DNA from 2 places in the Nostoc sp. DSM 114161 genome. Region 2 is predicted to be linked to the other one. Evidence: predicted binding sites of a transcription regulator. Region 2 holds the regulator's gene; the other holds the start of a gene.
What was found. The regulator NtcA, encoded in region 2, controls nitrogen genes in cyanobacteria. The targets are predictions, from matches to a motif close to TNTGTANNNNNNNNTACANA.
Positions count from the first base shown of each region.

Region 1: the regulator NtcA is predicted to act here: its motif matches at 5,432-5,451, upstream of NSTC745_RS03260 (cell division protein SepF).

Region 1 is NZ_CP195141.1:733,489-742,675, reverse strand. Features, by position in the region: gene NSTC745_RS03275 (hypothetical protein) at 132-509, shown strand; gene NSTC745_RS03270 (DEAD/DEAH box helicase) at 896-3,565, opposite strand; gene proC (pyrroline-5-carboxylate reductase) at 3,686-4,504, opposite strand; gene NSTC745_RS03260 (cell division protein SepF) at 4,697-5,305, opposite strand; gene NSTC745_RS03255 (YggS family pyridoxal phosphate-dependent enzyme) at 5,691-6,359, opposite strand; gene pipX (transcriptional coactivator PipX) at 6,356-6,634, opposite strand; gene NSTC745_RS03245 (hypothetical protein) at 6,737-6,937, opposite strand; partial or broken gene NSTC745_RS03240 (chorismate-binding protein) at 6,972-7,179, opposite strand; gene NSTC745_RS03235 (energy-coupling factor transporter transmembrane component T family protein) at 7,331-8,251, opposite strand; gene der (ribosome biogenesis GTPase Der) at 8,412-9,187, opposite strand, start outside.
Region 2 is NZ_CP195141.1:240,325-249,511, reverse strand. Features, by position in the region: gene NSTC745_RS01040 (EndoU domain-containing protein) at 1-133, opposite strand, end outside; gene NSTC745_RS01035 (aldo/keto reductase) at 434-1,300, opposite strand; gene NSTC745_RS01030 (hypothetical protein) at 1,448-2,209, shown strand; gene NSTC745_RS01025 (DUF3146 family protein) at 2,559-2,822, shown strand; gene NSTC745_RS01020 (pre-16S rRNA-processing nuclease YqgF) at 2,915-3,370, opposite strand; gene NSTC745_RS01015 (DUF3084 domain-containing protein) at 3,588-5,078, opposite strand; gene ntcA (global nitrogen regulator NtcA) at 5,247-5,918, opposite strand; gene fabI (enoyl-ACP reductase FabI) at 6,299-7,075, shown strand; gene hisB (imidazoleglycerol-phosphate dehydratase HisB) at 7,172-7,813, shown strand; gene NSTC745_RS00995 (ABC transporter ATP-binding protein) at 8,008-8,991, shown strand.

The sequences.
Region 1 (9,187 bases), 490 kb from region 2:
TCTTACAGGTTTGGACTTAAAAATCTGGTAAATTTTTGATTGTAGAGATCAAAATAGATAAAAGGTCACTTGACCTCTAACTATTAATCGGATAGCCTTAGCGTTCAGAAACATTATTTCTTGGGAAAACGATGAACAGAAAACTAATACTTAATTTGCTTTCCAGTTCCACAATTTTTGCTTCGCTGATGTCCACCTTGGGAGTATTTCATCCCGCCCATGCTAGTATTACTCAGCGATTAATGCACACACAAGACGGCCGTACCTGTATCACTAACCCACATGGTGGAAAAGATTTTATATGCATTCGAGATTCTGAGAGAAAGCTCCCTTATACCTCTCAACAACGTTCCGCAACCATTGTCACATCAATGTCAGATCAAAATATTGCTATGTTGAACTTTACCGATGAGGAAAGCGATGCAGCAATTAAATTATTTGGTTGCGACTGTCCGTATTGCATAAATTCTTTACGTCAGTTGCAGGGTACTGGAAACTTGGTGTATTAGACTTGAAAAGTTTCGATGGCGATCGCAATAACTTCTATTAAACTGTTAACAACGTCCCAATAGTTTGCATAAGTGTACCAATTTTGGATTTGAGATTTTGGACTTCGGCTTACCTCGACTTCTCTACGAGGCGCTACGCCCAGCCTTGCTTCCCCGAAGGGGTACGCTCGGCACAAGTCGCTCAGTCGAACGGTTTTGGATTAAAAGTCTTAATTACAAAGCTATTCCAGGAATTCCAAACAATACTACTTATCCTAAATTTGGTAAAAAGTATACAAACCAAAAAAAGCATTTTTAATTACAACCAGGGGAAGAATACGCGGGGACGGAGATATATAAAGACGAAGAGATTAATTTTTCGGCGTTGCTATGTCCCCGCGTCTACTTCACTCAATCACTTCATTCACAGGGAATCTATCAATCAGTTGCATTGCCCGATAAGCATTACGCTGGAAAGAGTTTGGTAAATTGGGAACGTGGGGTATCTGCGATAATAAATCCAACGTTCGCCGTAAAATTCTCACCACGTCACCTTCATCCAAACTGGTGTTGTTACACAGTTCTGTCCACTCCATACCCAGCGCCCATTGCTCCACTAGGGCAATTAATTCAAACTCCAACCATATAGGTAATGCTACGTTATAACGTCGTTGCAGTTGAAACATTTGACGACGGATTCCCCGCAATTTTGCCAAGGCTTCTGTGACTTCATTACTGAGGTCAAAGTTAACCTTACTATCTGGACGTGGAGTTTCTGTCACCAAAGCCGCCGCCGCCGCCGCTAAATGGTGCGGATCTAAATTGTCCAGTTCGCCGCTAGCGAATACTAAACCCAGCCACAATTCATTTTCCCCACGAATGGCAGCAGCAATTTGCCCTAGTTGTGTGGGTACTAGGTTATCCAATGCGCCAAAGTGTTGGAGAATTGCAATTAAATTGAGAAACTCTTCCCAATGACGTTGGGACTGTTGCTCTACTACTCCTTGCAACTCTTCGAGTTCGGCTTCTAGTTCGACATAGCGGGCGCGGCGTTTGAAAATCGTTCCGGCATTTCCTGATTGATGTACGGGATGAGCTTCTATTTGCTCTTGGATGGCGGTAACGCGACTGAGTTGTTCGGCTACCTCTGGTGCCATATACAAAGACTCTACCGGATTGGGGATTTGGGTGGCGATCGCAAATGTTTCTTGACCGCCAAGAACTGGCTGTCCCGGCTTTAACGGCATTTCTGCTGGCGGTAGAACTTCTGGTGGCACTTCAACTCGCGGCAGTTCGGCATACAAATCGACTACATCTGCTGTAGTTGCCACATACCAACGGTTATCGTGTCCCAAGCATACCAAGTAAGGAGCGTCACCACCGGGCGTTTTTCCCACTAACACTGCGGTTACAGGTGTAGACACTGGGATATTTTTACCTTTGAGACTCAACAGAGTTCCCGACACTGCAAAGCCCAACATCATCGCCAATTGTTCTTGTCTATCTGAAAGCGCTTGTTCTTGCAGGGTTTTCAATATCTGGCGTTCTACTTTTAACCGTTGCCGCAATTTCTCATAAACAGCCAGTTCATTTTCATCGACGGCGGCGATTTGTTCCTGCAATTGGGCTAATTGCGCTTGCAATTCGGCAATTTCATCGTATTCTGGCCTTAAATGCAAAGTCGCCATGTACTGCCCAAAACTGCGTTCTATCAGTTCCCTAGCTTGTTCTATGGTATGAGTTTGCAGTAAGTTGAGTACCATACCATAACTCGGCGTAAACTGGCTGACTAGCGGATCTGGCTTGGATGTGGCCAAATACGCAGCTTCTTTGGCTCCTTCAAAGGGAGTTTGTACAGTCACCACATGCCCTTGTTTATCCATTCCCCGGCGCCCTGCCCGTCCCGCCATTTGCAGAAATTCCGAAGCGTTCAGCAAGCGGTGTCCAGTATCAGTACGCTTGGAAAGGGTGGAAATTACCGTTGTTCGGGCGGGCATATTAATTCCCGCTGCCAGTGTCTCGGTGGCGAATACAACTTTAATCAGCCCCTGCTGAAATAATTCTTCTACCAGTGCTTTCCATGCAGGCAAAATCCCGGCGTGGTGGGCGGCAATTCCTCGATACAGGGGAGCAATTTGTCCAGAACGTCCCGCCTCAGGATTGCGGTTTAAAAACTCATCAATTTGTTCCCGTAAAATTTGGGACTCTTCATTATTTACCAGCCATAAATCGCCCACTTCTGCCACTGCTTTATCACATCCCCGACGGCTGAAGATAAAGTAAATGGCTGGTAGCATATCCCGTTGCTGCAAGTGGTTCAAGGTATAAATTATACCAGGAGCCTCTGGTCTACCAGCTTTTGTGCGATCGCCTTGTCTTCTTTTGCCTCGATTAGCCAGACGGGGGTTAATTTTGGTTTTGCTGTCATTCAGCAGCGGAAACAAGCCTTTGGCATTACAAAAGTGGAATTCCAAAGGTACTGGGCGAAAATCCGAGTAAATCAGGTCTGTTGGCCCGTGGACGCGATTGAGCCAATCCGTGAGTTGATCGCTATTGGCTACCGTTGCCGAAAGGGCTGCCAGTTGAACTTCACGGGGACAGTAGATGATTGATTCTTCCCAAACTGTACCGCGTTGGCGATCGTTCATGTAGTGGCACTCATCCAGCACCACTGCGTCAACGTCCACTAACGAAATTCCAACTTGCCCAATGGGCGTACCATAGAGCATATTTCGGAAAATTTCTGTGGTCATCACTAAAATGGGCGCATCCCTGTTAATGGAAGCATCTCCAGTTAACAGTCCCACCAGATCGAACCCGAATTTTTCTCGAAAATCACGTAATTTTTGATTCGACAGCGCCTTCAGGGGAGTAGTGTAAAACACACGTTTTCCTCGCGACAGGGCGCGATAAATAGCGTATTCCCCTACTAATGTTTTGCCCGAACCTGTAGGCGCACATACAACTACGGAACGTCCAGCGTTGAGAGATGCGATCGCATCTTTCTGGAACCGATCCAGTTCAAAGGGAAATATTGACCTCAGGTCAAGTTCAGGAGATGGCGCGGGATAATTCACTCAATCACATTTGCAACCAGACTGTTTACTATACTAACGTTGGGTATTAGTCATTAGTCATTAGTCATTTGTCCTTTGTCTAAAACTAATGACCAATGACTAATGACAAATGACTCTTATTTATTTTCCCAGTTCTTGCGATCGCTGTGTAGCTGCTTTTACTGCTTCAATTAAAGCTGAGCGAAATCCTGCCTTTTCTAGTTGGGCAATCCCGGCGATTGTTGTACCACCTGGACTGGTAACGCGATCTTTGAGTTCTGCTGGGTGCATTTTGGTTTCTTGCAATAGTTTTGCTGTTCCCAGTACAGTTTGCAAGGCTAGCTGATTGGCAATGACTCTGGGTAAACCTGCGGCTACTCCGCCATCAGCCAGCGCTTCTACCAACAGCGCTACGTAAGCCGGGCCGCTACCAGATAGCCCTGTAACTGCGTCCATCAAAATTTCTGAAACTTCTACGACTTCACCCACAGCAGAAAAAACTTTATGTGCTATTTGGTAATGCTTCTGGTTGGTATATGCACCCGAACAAATCGCGGTAACTCCTGCTCCCACCGTTGCTGGAGTGTTGGGCATTGCTCTGATTACAGGCAATTGGACAAATGCACCTTCTAACTGACTTAAAGAAACACCCGCTAAGATAGAAATAATCAATGGTGGGTGTTCTATATTCAGAATATGAATATCAGCTAATTCTTGAGCGATAGTACTAAATACCTGGGGTTTCACTGCCAAAAACACTACTTCTTTTGCTTGGGTGAAAACCTGGCTACTATCAGTTGTGACAGCGACATTGTAGTGCTGTTTTAAAAATTCCTGCCGTGAGGGTAGCGGTTCGCTAACTATGACTTCTGAGGATTGATAAATTCCAAGGGCGATAAGGCGGGATAACAGCGATTCTCCCATTACCCCACCACCAATTAAGCCAAATTTAATAGTCATTAGTCATTAATCATTAGTCATTTGTCATCGGTCATTTGTCATTCGTCATTAGTTTATTGTTAACTAACAAAGGACAAAGCGCAAAGTCTGGGTGAAGGTTTGCGACTATCAAAGGCCACTTGCTTTCAGTTGGGAAACCCGTCCAGGGCAGTGGCTTAACTTTGTAGGAGAGGACAAAAGACTAATTTAACTTTATTGTGCCATCCGGTTAGGTTCGCTGCCCCAACTTTGATTTGTAGATGAAGAACTTGCGGGGCGAGAAGGACGGGCTGGCGGTTGTGGTACTTCATGAAGAACTCCACCTTGGGTACTAACTTGTACGCAGCTTGGCGTAAACAAAAAGATGCTCTCACCGATGCGCTCTTGATGTCCATCTAAGGCGTAAGTACCACCTGCTACAAAATCTACTGCTCGCTGAGCTTGATCTGGGTCCATGATTGTCAGGTTTAATACCACTGACTTGCGTTCTCGCAGCGCTTGAATTGCCTGAGGCATTTCTTCAAAGGTGCGTGGTTCGAGTACTAAAACTTCCGAAATTCCGTTAATTGCTCCTGGCATACCAATCACATTCCCCATTGGCTTTGAACCTGCTGCTGCTATCTCTTCTCCCATTGTAGGCACTGGTTCCCGCCAACGTCGATTTTGAGTTGCTGGGGCTTCTTGTGGCACTGGTTGGGGATTTTCTTGCTGATACAGATTTTGGTAATTATTGTCCGTATCTGGTTCTTCTTCGTAATACTCGTATTCCACTTGCTCATTTAGACCTACAAAGTCCCTGAGTTTGGAAAATATGTTGTTCATTTTGTACTCTCCTGGTGCGAATAGTCGGTATTGACTTGGCTTAAAGGATTAATTTAGCCATCTGCGTAGGCGCAGCCCACCGTAGGCATCGCTACATGGGTGGATACTTCAGCAAATATATTGCTATTTGTAGCCTATACTACGAGGTTTGGCGATGAACGGACACTTTTAGCAAGGCCTGTACATCGCCTAAACATAATAATGAGTCAAGATTATATCCTAAGGTTTGTCCAAAGGAAAGTTCTTTTTACCCAAATTTTACTTGGCGATTGCTCTTGTCAATACTATATCCTTTGTTTCCAATTGCACCAGTCTGTTACAAAATTGTTGTCATCAAATCCCGATCTTTTAATTAATACTCAAGAATCAGCTTGACACTAGTATGCTAAAGGCGATCGCCAAATAAGATAGTTCCCAATCGCACCATCGTTGCGCCTGCTTGCACTGCCAGTTCGTAGTCGCCTGACATACCCATAGACAACTGCTGCATTTTTATCTGCGGCCAGTTTTGCTCTTGGATTTCTTTTGCCAGTTCGCGACATCGATTAAACACGCTCAGAATTTCGGCATCGTCCAATCCTGAAGGTGGAATTGTCATCAAACCTTGAATTTGTAAAGTTTTGCATTGATTGAGAGCGGGTAGATCTGATAAAAGTTCTGGTACAGTCCAACCCGACTTGTTAGGATCGGGAAGAATTTTCACTTGCAAGCAAACTTGGGGACTCACTCCTAGCTGTTGCGCCAATTGTTCTAAGCGCACTGCCAGCTTTAAATTATCTACGGAGTGAATCCAGTGGAATTGTTCAATGGCTTTTTTAGCTTTATTGCTTTGCAAATGTCCAATAAAGTGCCAAGTAACATCCGGTAAGTCTTGCAACTGGGCTTGTTTGATGGTGGCTTCTTGGATACGGCTCTCCCCAAAATCACGAATTCCTGCGGCATAGGCACAGCGAATCGCCTCAACAGGAACTTGCTTGCTAACAGCAATCAATCTGACTGAAGTTGGCAGCGAGGAGCGAATGGAAACAATACGTTCGTGAATCGAACTGCTCATTGGAAGGTGCGTTGGAAAACACTCTGAAGCTGATCGTACTCCTGAGATTGACCAGTGCGACGCAGGGTACGTAAGCGATTTTCCAACATCATTCTAGCTTCAGTCCGTCCTATAGGCTGGAACTTAACACCTTTAATGTCATTTGCCACCAAAAAAAATAAACGCTGGGCATAAAGTGTAGTGAATAGATCCTGGTTTTCATCAACCATACAGATCTTGTAAAGCAAACCCCAAGTTGGATGATTTATGTAAGTTTCTGCGTTTTCTGGATTCATTGAATAGTCAAGGTGGGAGATATGTATGTGCTTTCGCAGTTCATTCCAAACATTCAGACGATAATACCAACATTCGTCAGAATATTTTCTTAAAATGCGAAACTATGGTTTTGAAGACCTCGATCTAGTTTTTAATCGGCTTCTGAAGCTAACGGTAGTGAGGCGAAAGTTGTTAAAAGCTTGGACTGGCAGAGAAAACACCCGATAAACTTCCCAACGGCTACCAGGCCAACTTTCTAACTTCTTTCCATACTGCCACAACTGTCGCCTAATGGAGCAAAATAACTTAACGTGAATGGGCATTGGCCAAACAGGGCATGGGGCATTCCCCATTCCCTTATTGATTATTCAGCATTTTCAGTGCTGTCAATTGTGCTTGAGCTTTGTGCAGAGATTCATACCATTCTCTCTCAGGATCGGTATCTGCAACAATTCCCGCGCCAATCTAAATAGCCGCAGTAACCGTAGAATAAGCTGCACTGCACGGGTTCTAGTTCTTCGATAATTTCCATGCAGCGGATTTTGGGACAACCTGTAATTGTGCCCACAGCTAACCAAAGAATTTGTTCGGCGCGATCTAAAACGGCAAAACAATCTGGTTCCTACCAAAAAGCTACAGTAAATGGCAGGGGATCAATTTTTTGTAGAGGGGAACTGTTCAATTTACCATACAACATCGTAGCCTAGCCTGGCAAATTAGACTTTAGTTCCTACAGCTAGCCGTATTCCCCAGAATAAGACTAAAGTTGCAATAGCAAGCCAGTCAAGGCCTTTTAATCGTAAGTCGTGCCACTGGACTCGATGTTCGTTGGGACTGGTAAAACCCCGCACCATCATTGCATTTGCCATTTGTTCGGCTCGCAAGAGGAGATTATCTAACAATCTCTGTGCTACTGTCATCCAAACCTTAAATGCTCCTTTTAATCCCAGCTTTTTCCAATTGATTGCCCTTGTCATTACAGAACGGAATAAGTTTTGTACTTCTTCTAAAACTAAGGGAATAAAGCGCAAAGATAAAGTTAAAGTTAAAGCAATTTCTGTAACGGGCAACTTGAAACGCCGTAGGGGCTGCATTAAGCTTTCTATGCCAGATGTAATTTCTTCTGGTGCGGTTGTCAGTAGATACAGATTGGTGCTGTAAATTACGGTAAATATAATCGAACTCAGACTAACTCCTAATTCCAAAGAGCGGCGAGTTACTCTGACTGGGCCTTTATGAAATAGCACGTAGCTGTATTTTTCCCCTTTGGTTGTTTCTTCTGGAGCTATATTATTGGAGTTTGCTGGCTGGGTTAATATTTGTTCGTTTGCTGGTAGGCGTGGCTGATAATCTACACCCATTGCATCGGGGCTAACGGCTGCGATCGCTAAGACGAAAAATGATAGCATTAACAGCCAACCCATTTGTTGCCGCCATACTCGTCGGGGAATCTTTGCAAATAAGGTAGCAATAATCAATATTACCACCAACAGCACCCGCCATAAGTTGTTTGCTAATACATAGCTGGTTAAAAAGCTCATCAACCAGGCAAACTTGACTCGCGGATCGATTTTATGCAACCAAGTTTGGGGTTGTTCTAAATAAAGTCCAAGTGGTAGCGATCGCAGTAAATCCATTTTAAAGTTAGGAATTAAGAATTAGGAGTGAGGAGTTACGAGTTTTGACTTTAACTCATAGATCTCGCCTTCTGCCGCTATCAAACTCAAGTCGATAGGGTTGTATAGTTAGCAATTTTGGCTTTAACTCATAACTCCTAACTCATAACTCCTAACTTGATTACACGCGTGTTGCTCGATTAACACTACCACTTTCAACATCACGAACTTTTTTACTCCGCCAAAGCAAACGAATGGGGCTACCTTTAAATCCTAGCTGTTCCCGGAATTGGCGCTCAATGTAGCGGCGGTAGTTGTCGTTAAACCGTTTGGCGTCGTTGACAAATAAGGCGATGGTTGGCGGTTGGCTACTGACTTGTGTTCCATAATAAATCTTGCCCTGACGCCCACTGCGGGATGCTGGCGGTGAATGCCAACTCACAGCGTCTGTTAATACTTCGTTAATAACTGAGGTGCTGACTCGGCGTTTGTGAGATTCCGCCGCCGTGTTTACTAAATCTAGAATCTTTTCTACCCTTTGTCCTGACAAGGCACTCACAAAAATTGTTTCTGCCCATTCGGTAAAATGTAACCGCGCTTGCAGACTTTTTTCGTAGTCGTAGATTGTGTAAGAGTCTTTCTCCACAGCATCCCACTTATTAACTACGATGATGCAAGCTCGACCTTCGTCAATAATCCGCCCAGCTAATTTTTGGTCTTGCTCTGTGACTCCATCCAAGGCATCTAGTACTAATAAAACCACGTCAGCGCGGCGAATTGCTTTGAAGGCGCGGTTAATACTAAAAAATTCTGTGCCGTATTCTATTTGTTTCTTTTTGCGAATGCCGGCGGTGTCAATTAAGCGATAGGTTTGCCCGTCTCGCTCGACAACGGTATCAATTGCATCGCGGGTTGTACCGGAAATCGGGCTGACAATTGCTCTTTCTTCGCCCACAA
Region 2 (9,187 bases):
AACCAACAGGAACCGGGTTATTTACATTATCAAAAAATGGTAGAAGTTTAGTATTTTCCTGTGGCTGTGCGTCTACTAGATTTTGCAAGTAAAACGGCGAAAATACTAGCAAAACAGCAAACACTTTCATCATCTGCTTTAACCTATTGATTACGAAACTTGGCTGCATAGGTTTTAATTTAATTACTTGGATAATAGTGCCATGCCAAGTTTAATTCGAGGGATAGCCTACTTGATAAAAAACCCAGTTTTTTTAAGAAACCGGGTTGATATAGTATTTAGCAAGTGTCTCGATCTGGAATAATGATGATAATTCAGGAGTCAGAAGGTCAAAAAAATCAAACTCTGAATTTATCTCCTTTCGTCGATAATCATGTCAAACCAATATAAATTCTGACTTCTGAGTCCTGAATTCTCAATTTTCAAATAATGATTAAGTTGCGCGATCGATTTTTCGCACTTCTTCATCAGATAGTTTCACATTGATAGCTTGTGCTGAGTCTTCAATACTAGAAATTTTGCTAGCCCCAGGAATTGGCAAAATAGCAGGCGATTTAGAACGCAACCACGCCAGAACGATATTGTACACTGACACACCTTTTTCTTTAGCCAACTGAGCGATCGCTGGAATATCTTCTAAGTTTTGATGACGACGCCTACCACCAAAAGGACTCCAGGGTAAAAAAGTCAATCCTTGGTCTTGGCAATACTCTAACACGCCATCAATTTCTGGCTGTCGTTCCCAAGGGCTGTATTGATTCTGGACTGAGACAATATCCACCACATCCTGCGCCCGCTTAATTTGTTCAACGGAAAAGTTAGAAACTCCGACAAACCGAATTAAACCTGCTTCTACAGCTTCTTTGACTGGTGCAAGAGATTCTTCAATGGTGTAATTATTATCCGGGGAATGGTATTGCCAAACATCAATGGGTTTAGCGCCGCCCAAAGCCTCAAAGCTGACTTTAATTGTTTGGCGCAAGTGTTCTGGGTTACCGTTGCGCGTCCAATTACCATCCGGACGCATTAAGCCGCCTTTAGTTGCGACAATCACTTGGCTACTATCACCTTGATAACTAGCAAGTGCTTTGTGAATTAACTGCTCGTTGTGATGTTTATCTGACTCATCTTTGCAATAAGAGTCGGCAGTGTCAATAAATGTAATACCGAAATCTAAAGCACGATGAATCACTTGGATTGATTCCGATTCTGGAGGGCGATTATAGATTGACATCGGCATACCACCCAAACCGATCGCACTCACAAAGATACCAGTTTTCCCTAGCTGTTTGGTTTCCATGCTTTTAGTCATAGTTTTCTCACCTAATTATGAAGCACTTAGTCAAAAATTTTTTAGCAATTCATGGAAAATCCTCTTTATTACTGAAACTTGAGGGCTACAACGGGAATACTCTATCTAAGAGTTAAGTACTCTAGACAAACTGCGATGAAAGTTATAGAAGAAACTCGTACTAGATTGCAGCTAAACCATAGACCATTTAGGTATTGGTTCATCGGGTGGTGCATTTTTATTGTTTGTTTAAGCTTTTTGATTTACTGCTTATTTTTTGATTCTGCTTCAATTCAACTAACTTGCGATCGCCGCTTTACAATTAACCAAATCGACTGTGATTTGAGGCGATTTAATTTGCTCGGAGGTATGCAAAAGCTGAAAATTTTTGACCCTCAAGAAGCACGCATTATTATCAAGAGAGCTTCTAAAAACAACACTTCTGAGGTTGTTATTACAACTCCATTTGGAGATTTTACTCTTTTATCACAGGTTAGCTATCAAGAAAATCAGCAAGTTGCTGGGAAAATAAATAATTTTATCAATTCTAATCAGTCTTCGCTATTAGTGCAGCAAAATCAAAGAGATTATCTATTTGTTTTAAGTTTATTTATCTTGATTGGAATGGCGATCGCTGCTTTTTTTGGAACATCGCCTGTGACTAACTGCACTTTCTACAAAAGTCTCAATAAAGTCGTGATAGAACGTAAAGGTGTGCGCGGTAACCATATTATTGAATATCCACTAGAAAGTATCCTGTATTTTGATATCGAAGAAAGGCAATATAAATACTCCAAGCTGTATCGCGCTGTTATTGTCTTAAAAACTTACAAGAAAATTCCCATCAATCCACAATATACTGATGAAAATAATGTCCGATATATTGTTTCTAGGATACAGTCGTTCGTAAGATATTAGGACTTACGCTTTGATAGAACAATAAAATAATGACTTTTTTCTATACATAAATAAGCAATAATAATATTATTAGCCTCAATTTATAACTTAGTGTTATCCAATATCTGCTTGTTTGTCAGCAATCGATCGCTTGACTCTCAAGCTGAAATCTGAGAAATCCCAAGTTGGCTTTTTAGATATGCCGAGTTATAGCTCTAACTTCGCTATCTTCAGTCTTTCGGCTGATTAATATAACTCTCTTAATTACAAATACCCATTTTGTCAGTTTGTCTATTTAAGCTATGTTTGGTAAATAAAATAAGTAGCCTACATAAATTGGCTAGTTATTCCACACTTGACATAAAGCATTGTGAGTGCTAAACGTCTGCCAGAAACCATTGCCCATGTCAAAATTACCCGCCAATCCTGGCAACACGGCTTCCTTGAGGGTGAAGTGAGTGCAGGTGAGTTTGAGTGGCATTTCCAGTGGCATTTTCGCAGGGGAGAACTTGCCGTCAAGCCCTCCCAAGGTCGCGCCTTAATCAAAGAACCCCTCGGTCGATTTTTGGAGAAACAAGATTATCAACTAGAGCCTGGAGGAGACTATGCTTTTACTATTCGGGCGGAAATTTAGAAGTTAGGAATTGGAAATTGGGAGTTAGGAGTTAGGAGTTAGGAGTTACGAGTTAGGAGTTATGAAGATATTAATTCCTCACTCCTAACTGTTCACTCCTCACCCCTCACTCCTGATTCCGTGAGGCGATTTAAGTATCTTTCGATTAGCAGGATGGCAACAATGTCATCTATGGGTCTTGGAGGCTGCCGCATACCCTGTGGTAATAGTTTTATTAACCCTGTGGGCGGATACATTTGCCAATAGCGATCGCGTGCTTCTAAGGTTGTGTAACGCTCATCTACTAAAATGATATTTAGCGGTTCTGGTAATTCTTGATACAGTTGCTGTTTCCACTGGTTGGCTGTTGTTTGGTTGCCCATTACCATTAAGGAGATGGGGTATTTCTGACGCAGTGTCTCAATGGTAGCGATCGCCTCTTTTGCCGACACGACTTGATGATAATATAATTGTCGATCCAGTCCCATCACTGCTAAACCACACTTATCTCGACCTGGATCGAAACCCAAAATTACTGGCTGTGTCGGTAAAAATTCACGGAAAGTCATAAGTAATAAAAAAAAAGAATTCAGAACTGGTGAATTCAGGAATCAGAATTAATTAGTGGCTAGTGGCGAGTCTGTGTAGGAAAGTTATGAACTGACCTCCTGGCGTCTACGGCGTAACCCGCCGAGTCGTGACTTTCCGCGCTCATCTCCCATTAATTGTATTCTGAGTTCTAACTCCTGAATTCTGAATTCTGAATTCTGACTCCTGACTTCTTGTTTAAGTACTAAAAATGATTTGTCCGTTGACTACTGCTACTAATTTCACTCTCAATGGCCCGGCTGTATAAGTGTCTTCTGCGGCGATCGCTTTAATTTCTAATGGTTGATTGTACTGCCTTAATTGGGTGACAAAACGTAGAAAAGTGCCGTCTACTTGTACATTTTCAACAATTCCGGCGTTACGAGCGCGAAATTGAGAAGCAGAAATCAATATTTCTAATCGCTGCTGTAACTGATAAGATGTCATGTTTGTAGGGTCAGCAGTAGTTGTAGCTAACTGCGTCCCTTGGGAAAAAACCAATTCATTGCGGGCTATATCGGTAAAAATTTCTATTTGCTTTTCTCCCCTGACATAATTACCCGCTGAGAAAATTCGGATTACATATTCTCGACCATCCTCAATTTGTTTGCTCAATTGCTCGACTCTCTCTTGAGTCACGCGCACAAGCTCTACGTTTGGAGAAGTTGCACCAGGTTCGCTTAATTCCAAGTTAGCGTTGCGATTGGCTTGTTCTAAAAGTTGTACTACCGCCTGACGAGCCGCAGCCGCTTGGGTAACGCGAACCACAGCAGCAGACAGAACTTGACCCCGAACTAAGGCTAGTTTACCCAAACGCAAATCTTGGTAGGACTGATAATATTTTTCCAGCCTAGCAACTTCCTGTTCTAGTTCTTCCTGTTGCGCTTCTAATTCTTTGAGGCGAGATTCCCGTTTGGCAATCACTTGTTCTCTAGCTGTAATTTCTAAATTACGCTTTTGAATTAACTGGTCGAGTTGGGCAATTTTGCGATCGCGTGCTTCGATGGCTTCTTGGCGGTTGGCAAGTTCGCGATCGCGTTTTTCAATAGCTGTTTTGGCTTCGTCAATCGCTTTTTTCGCCTCAGCATACAGTCGTTGACGTTCTGTCTTTAATAGTTCAACTGCTGCCTGTAGTTCCTTTCGCTGATTGTAAACGCTTTGCAGTTCAGCTATGGCTTTTTGATACTGAGTTACAACTCGATCTAGCTGCCCTTGAGTGCGCTGGAGTTGAGTTTGAGTTTGGGCTTGCTGTTGAATAGTGCGGTTGAGCTGGGCTTGAGTTTCCCTTTGCTTGGCATTGACCGCCTGCAAAGACTGATTAATTGCTTGCAACTCTTGTTGTGCCTTTGCTTGGGCGATTCTTGCTTGATTTAGCTCGTTCTCTACCTGGCTTTTCTGACTTTCTGCGGTTTTTAGTTGTTCTCGCTTTTGCCTGAGGTCTGTTTGAATATCCTCTAATTCAAAGACTCCCTGGCGCAATTTATCGTCAGCAGCGAATAAAATTCCTAAGGTTGATGCCGAAATCAAACCGCCAGTAAAAATCGTTACTAGTACGGCGGTATTTTTCGGACGAAGGTTAAAAAGTGAGAGGCGGGCTTTGCCAACTCGTGTGCCGATGCGATCGCCCACGGTTGCAATTACGCCTCCCAGAATTAAAATTGCTGCGATGAGGATGTATCCGGTGGTCATGTTTAGCTACCGAAATCCTTCCAGATACAGCCTACTACTTTTAGCCATTGTCTGTGGAGAAGTGGAGGTTGGCAATAGCTTCCATTACTCAATTTTAGGTGTTCCTTTAGCTATTAGTGCGATCTTGAAAAACACGACACGTGCCGACTCCGCTGACTCCAATTGTTTTTATGTGAACTGCCGACTTAAAGTAACGGGTTTATGCACAGTAATCTTCTTCTTGTGGATGGAAATCATCTTTTTCTCGCGCAGATCCCCTAGTAGCCTTGTAACTGTAACACGGGTCGAACCAATTGCCTCGGCGATCGCTTGATGAGACAATTTCAAATCAATTGTGATCCCATCCGCACAGGGAACTCCAAAATCACGACAAAGAATTAATAAAAAACTCACCAACCTAGAACCCATATCTCGGTGAGCAAGAGTTTCAATCATCATCTCTGTCTGTAAAATTCGCGAAGACAGACCCCGCAGCATTAACATTGATAATTCTGGATTTTCCTTGAGTGCTTGCTCAACTTGTTCGATTGGTGCCGACAATAATTCCACAGGCGTAAATGCAACCGCATGGTAAAAGCGATCGGATTTATTTCCTGTCAGCAATGACAATACACCAAAAACACTATTTTCTCGCAGCAGTGCTACCGTTATTTCCTCTCCTGCCTCGTACACCCTGGAAAGTTTAACAGCACCTTTTAAAAGAAAATAAACTCGTTCGGCAGGATCGCCAGGAAAAAAGATCGTTTTATTGCGTTCAAACGTTTCCACAACTGGCGGAAACGCCCCGGTCGCCATCTGACGAAAAACATTTGCTAGGGCTTTATCTTGTGTCACGATCATCTCCCTTCCCCTACCCAATGCCGGAAAAACAAAAACTAATTACCTAAGAATACACCCGAAAATTCAATAAAGCACCGTCAATCTTTCTGTACTTTCCTATACTCCAACTAATTGCTTCTTAAGTCTTTGTTTATAATGATACATAATTGTCGATCTCTTGGGCTATAAATTGTTGATAAATGGTTCCAAGTAGCTGTATTAAAAAGGTTTTTTAAAGAACAAATAAAGACAACTTGAGAATATCTTTAGAAAGAATCAAGAATTTGATGACAGCAAACACCCTTACCAATATTCATTTTTGCAAATCCTGTGTAAAACAAAGACAAAACGTGCCTCAGATTCTAGTATGCTCCTAATGATCGATCGCATTAACAATTCCTATGCTGAATCTGACTGGAAAAAATGCTTTAGTTACAGGTATTGCCAATAACCGCTCCATAGCTTGGGGCATCGCCCAACAACTACACAAAGCAGGAGCTAATCTCGGAATTACCTACCTTCCGGATGAACGCGGCAAAATGGAAGCAAAAGTAGCCGAATTAGTGCAACCCCTCAACCCCAGCTTATTTCTTCCCTGTAATGTCCAAAACGACGAACAAATTCAATCTACCTTCGAGACAGTACGCGAGAAGTGGGGAAAGTTAGACATCCTAATTCATTGTCTTGCCTTTGCCAATAAAGAGGACTTGACTGGAGATTTTAGCCAAACCTCTCGTTCTGGCTTCAAAACTGCTTTAGAGATTAGTACTTATTCGCTGGTGCAATTGAGCGGTGCAGCTAAACCCCTAATGACAGAGGGAGGTAGTATCGTCACGCTGACGTATTTAGGCGGTGTCAGGGCAGTTCCTAACTATAACGTCATGGGAGTTGCCAAAGCGGGTTTAGAAATGAGCGTGCGTTACCTAGCCTCTGAACTAGGGCCGCAAAATATCCGCGTCAACGCCATCTCCGCAGGCCCTATCCGCACTTTGGCATCTTCAGCAGTAGGCGGAATATTAGATATGATTCATCATGTAGAGCAAGTAGCTCCGCTACGGCGCACTGTCACTCAGCTAGAAGTCGGCAACACTGCGGCATTTTTATGCAGCGATTTGTCCAGCGGCATTACAGGACAAGTTCTGTATGTAGATGCAGGATATGAAATTATGGGAATGTGACGCGATAAAGTTATGAGTTATGAGTTATGAGTTATGAGTTAAAAATTTATAACTCCTAACTCCTGACTCCTAACTCCTAACTTCTAACTCTTCCCTATGCAAACAACCAATCGCCAAGTCAATTCAAACTACGACCAGTTAACTAAAGCCCCTCGGATTGCTACTGTTCATCGCACCACAGGGGAAACTGATGTCCAAGTCACCATCAACCTTGATGGAACAGGAAAATGCACCGCAGCAACAGGCATTCCTTTTTTGGATCATATGTTGCATCAAATCGCCTCCCACGGGTTGATTGATTTAGATATCCAAGCTAAGGGAGACTGGGAAATTGATGACCACCATACTAACGAAGATGTGGGTATTACCTTAGGACAAGCTTTAAACCAAGCATTAGGCGATAGGAAAGGCATTGTCCGCTTTGGTAATTTTCTCGCACCCTTGGATGAAGCTTTAGTTCAGGTAGTGCTGGACTTTTCTGGACGCCCTCACCTCAGCTACGGTTTACAAATTCCTACCCAGCGTGTGGGAACTTATGACACTCAGCTGGTGCGCGAATTCTTCGTGGCATTGGCGAACCACAGCCAAATGACACTACACATTCGGCAACTGGATGGCATTAATTCTCATCACATTATTGAGGCGACATTTAAAGCCTTTGCGAGGGCAACACGCCTAGCAGTAGAAATCGACCCTCGTCGTGCTGGCTTGATTCCTAGTTCTAAAGGCGTCTTGTAACAAGCTTTATGGCACAGGGGAGTAGAGAAAAAATAATGACTCTTGACTCTTGACTCAATACTAGCTGAACACCGCGCTACTGCTAACAGCATTCATTGTGTTTGCAAGAATTATCCAACTAAGTGGTGATTATGATCGCCCTGTTGGGTAACTTGTAATAAATACCAAGCTGCTAAATTGTTGGTTGAACCGAGATGAAGTCTGTTGCAGATGACCCTGATTCTCAACTGAATACGACAAACACTTTGCCAGTAGTCGTAACTTCTGAGTTGCGAAAAGTTTATCGTAGTGGTTTTTGGCTAAATCAAAAAGTCGTATCTCTCAAAAGCTGTTCTTTAAAAATTTATCAAGGTGAAACCTTTGGGCTGCTAGGGCCAAACGGTGCTGGTAAAACTACCCTTTTAAAACTATTGCTGGGCATTATTCGCCCAACTGGCGGGCGGGGACTATTGTTAGGTAAGCCAATTGGCGATCGCCATGTTAAGCAATACATCGGCTATTTACCTGAAAATCCTTATTTGTATGATTATTTGACCGGCTGGGAGTTTTTACAGTTAGCAGCTGGGCTATTCCAAATTCCTGAGAGCGTACAACGCCGACGCATTCCCGAACTGCTGGAATTAGTAGGTTTATCCCAAGCCGATGCTCGCAAAAAGCTGCTGCGCCGCTATTCCAAAGGAATGTTACAGCGTGTTGGTATGGCACAGGCACTAATTAACGAACCAGAATTGGTTTTTCTAGATGAACCAATGTCTGGTCTCGATCCCGTGGGACGCTATCAAATGCGGGAAATTATTCTGGCTCTCAAAGCCGCTGGCAAGACGATTTTTTTCAACAGCCACGTTCTCAGTGAAGTAGAACAGATTTGCGATCGCATTGCCATACTTGCTCAAGGCGAATTAATCTGCTCTGGTTCCCTCAATGAACTTTTAGGCGGCAACGACACATATCATGTCAAAGGTCAAGGTGGCGATTGGGAAGTTCTCAAAAAATGGCTACCTACTTTGAGATTTGAGGCTGATGGTTCCTGGCAAGGTACACTACAAGACGATTACTATGATTTTCTCGCTAGCCTTCGTCTCATGGAAGGTAAAATTATTACCATGAACTTGTCTCGTCAGTCATTAGAAGAGTTTTTTATTCAACAAATCCAAACAAAAAATAACTCACTTAACTAATCTAATTGCTAAATAATTCTCTGTTTGACACTATATAGTGGCGATTTTTATTTTGACAGCAAATGTTACTCGTTAAATATTTTAAATTAAAACTTCAGTGTCATTAAATTGACTCATTAATAAAAAATAATTGGTAATTGCCTCATTGGAAAGCAGACAAATTATTGTATAAAATACCTTGGTTTGCCTAAATCTG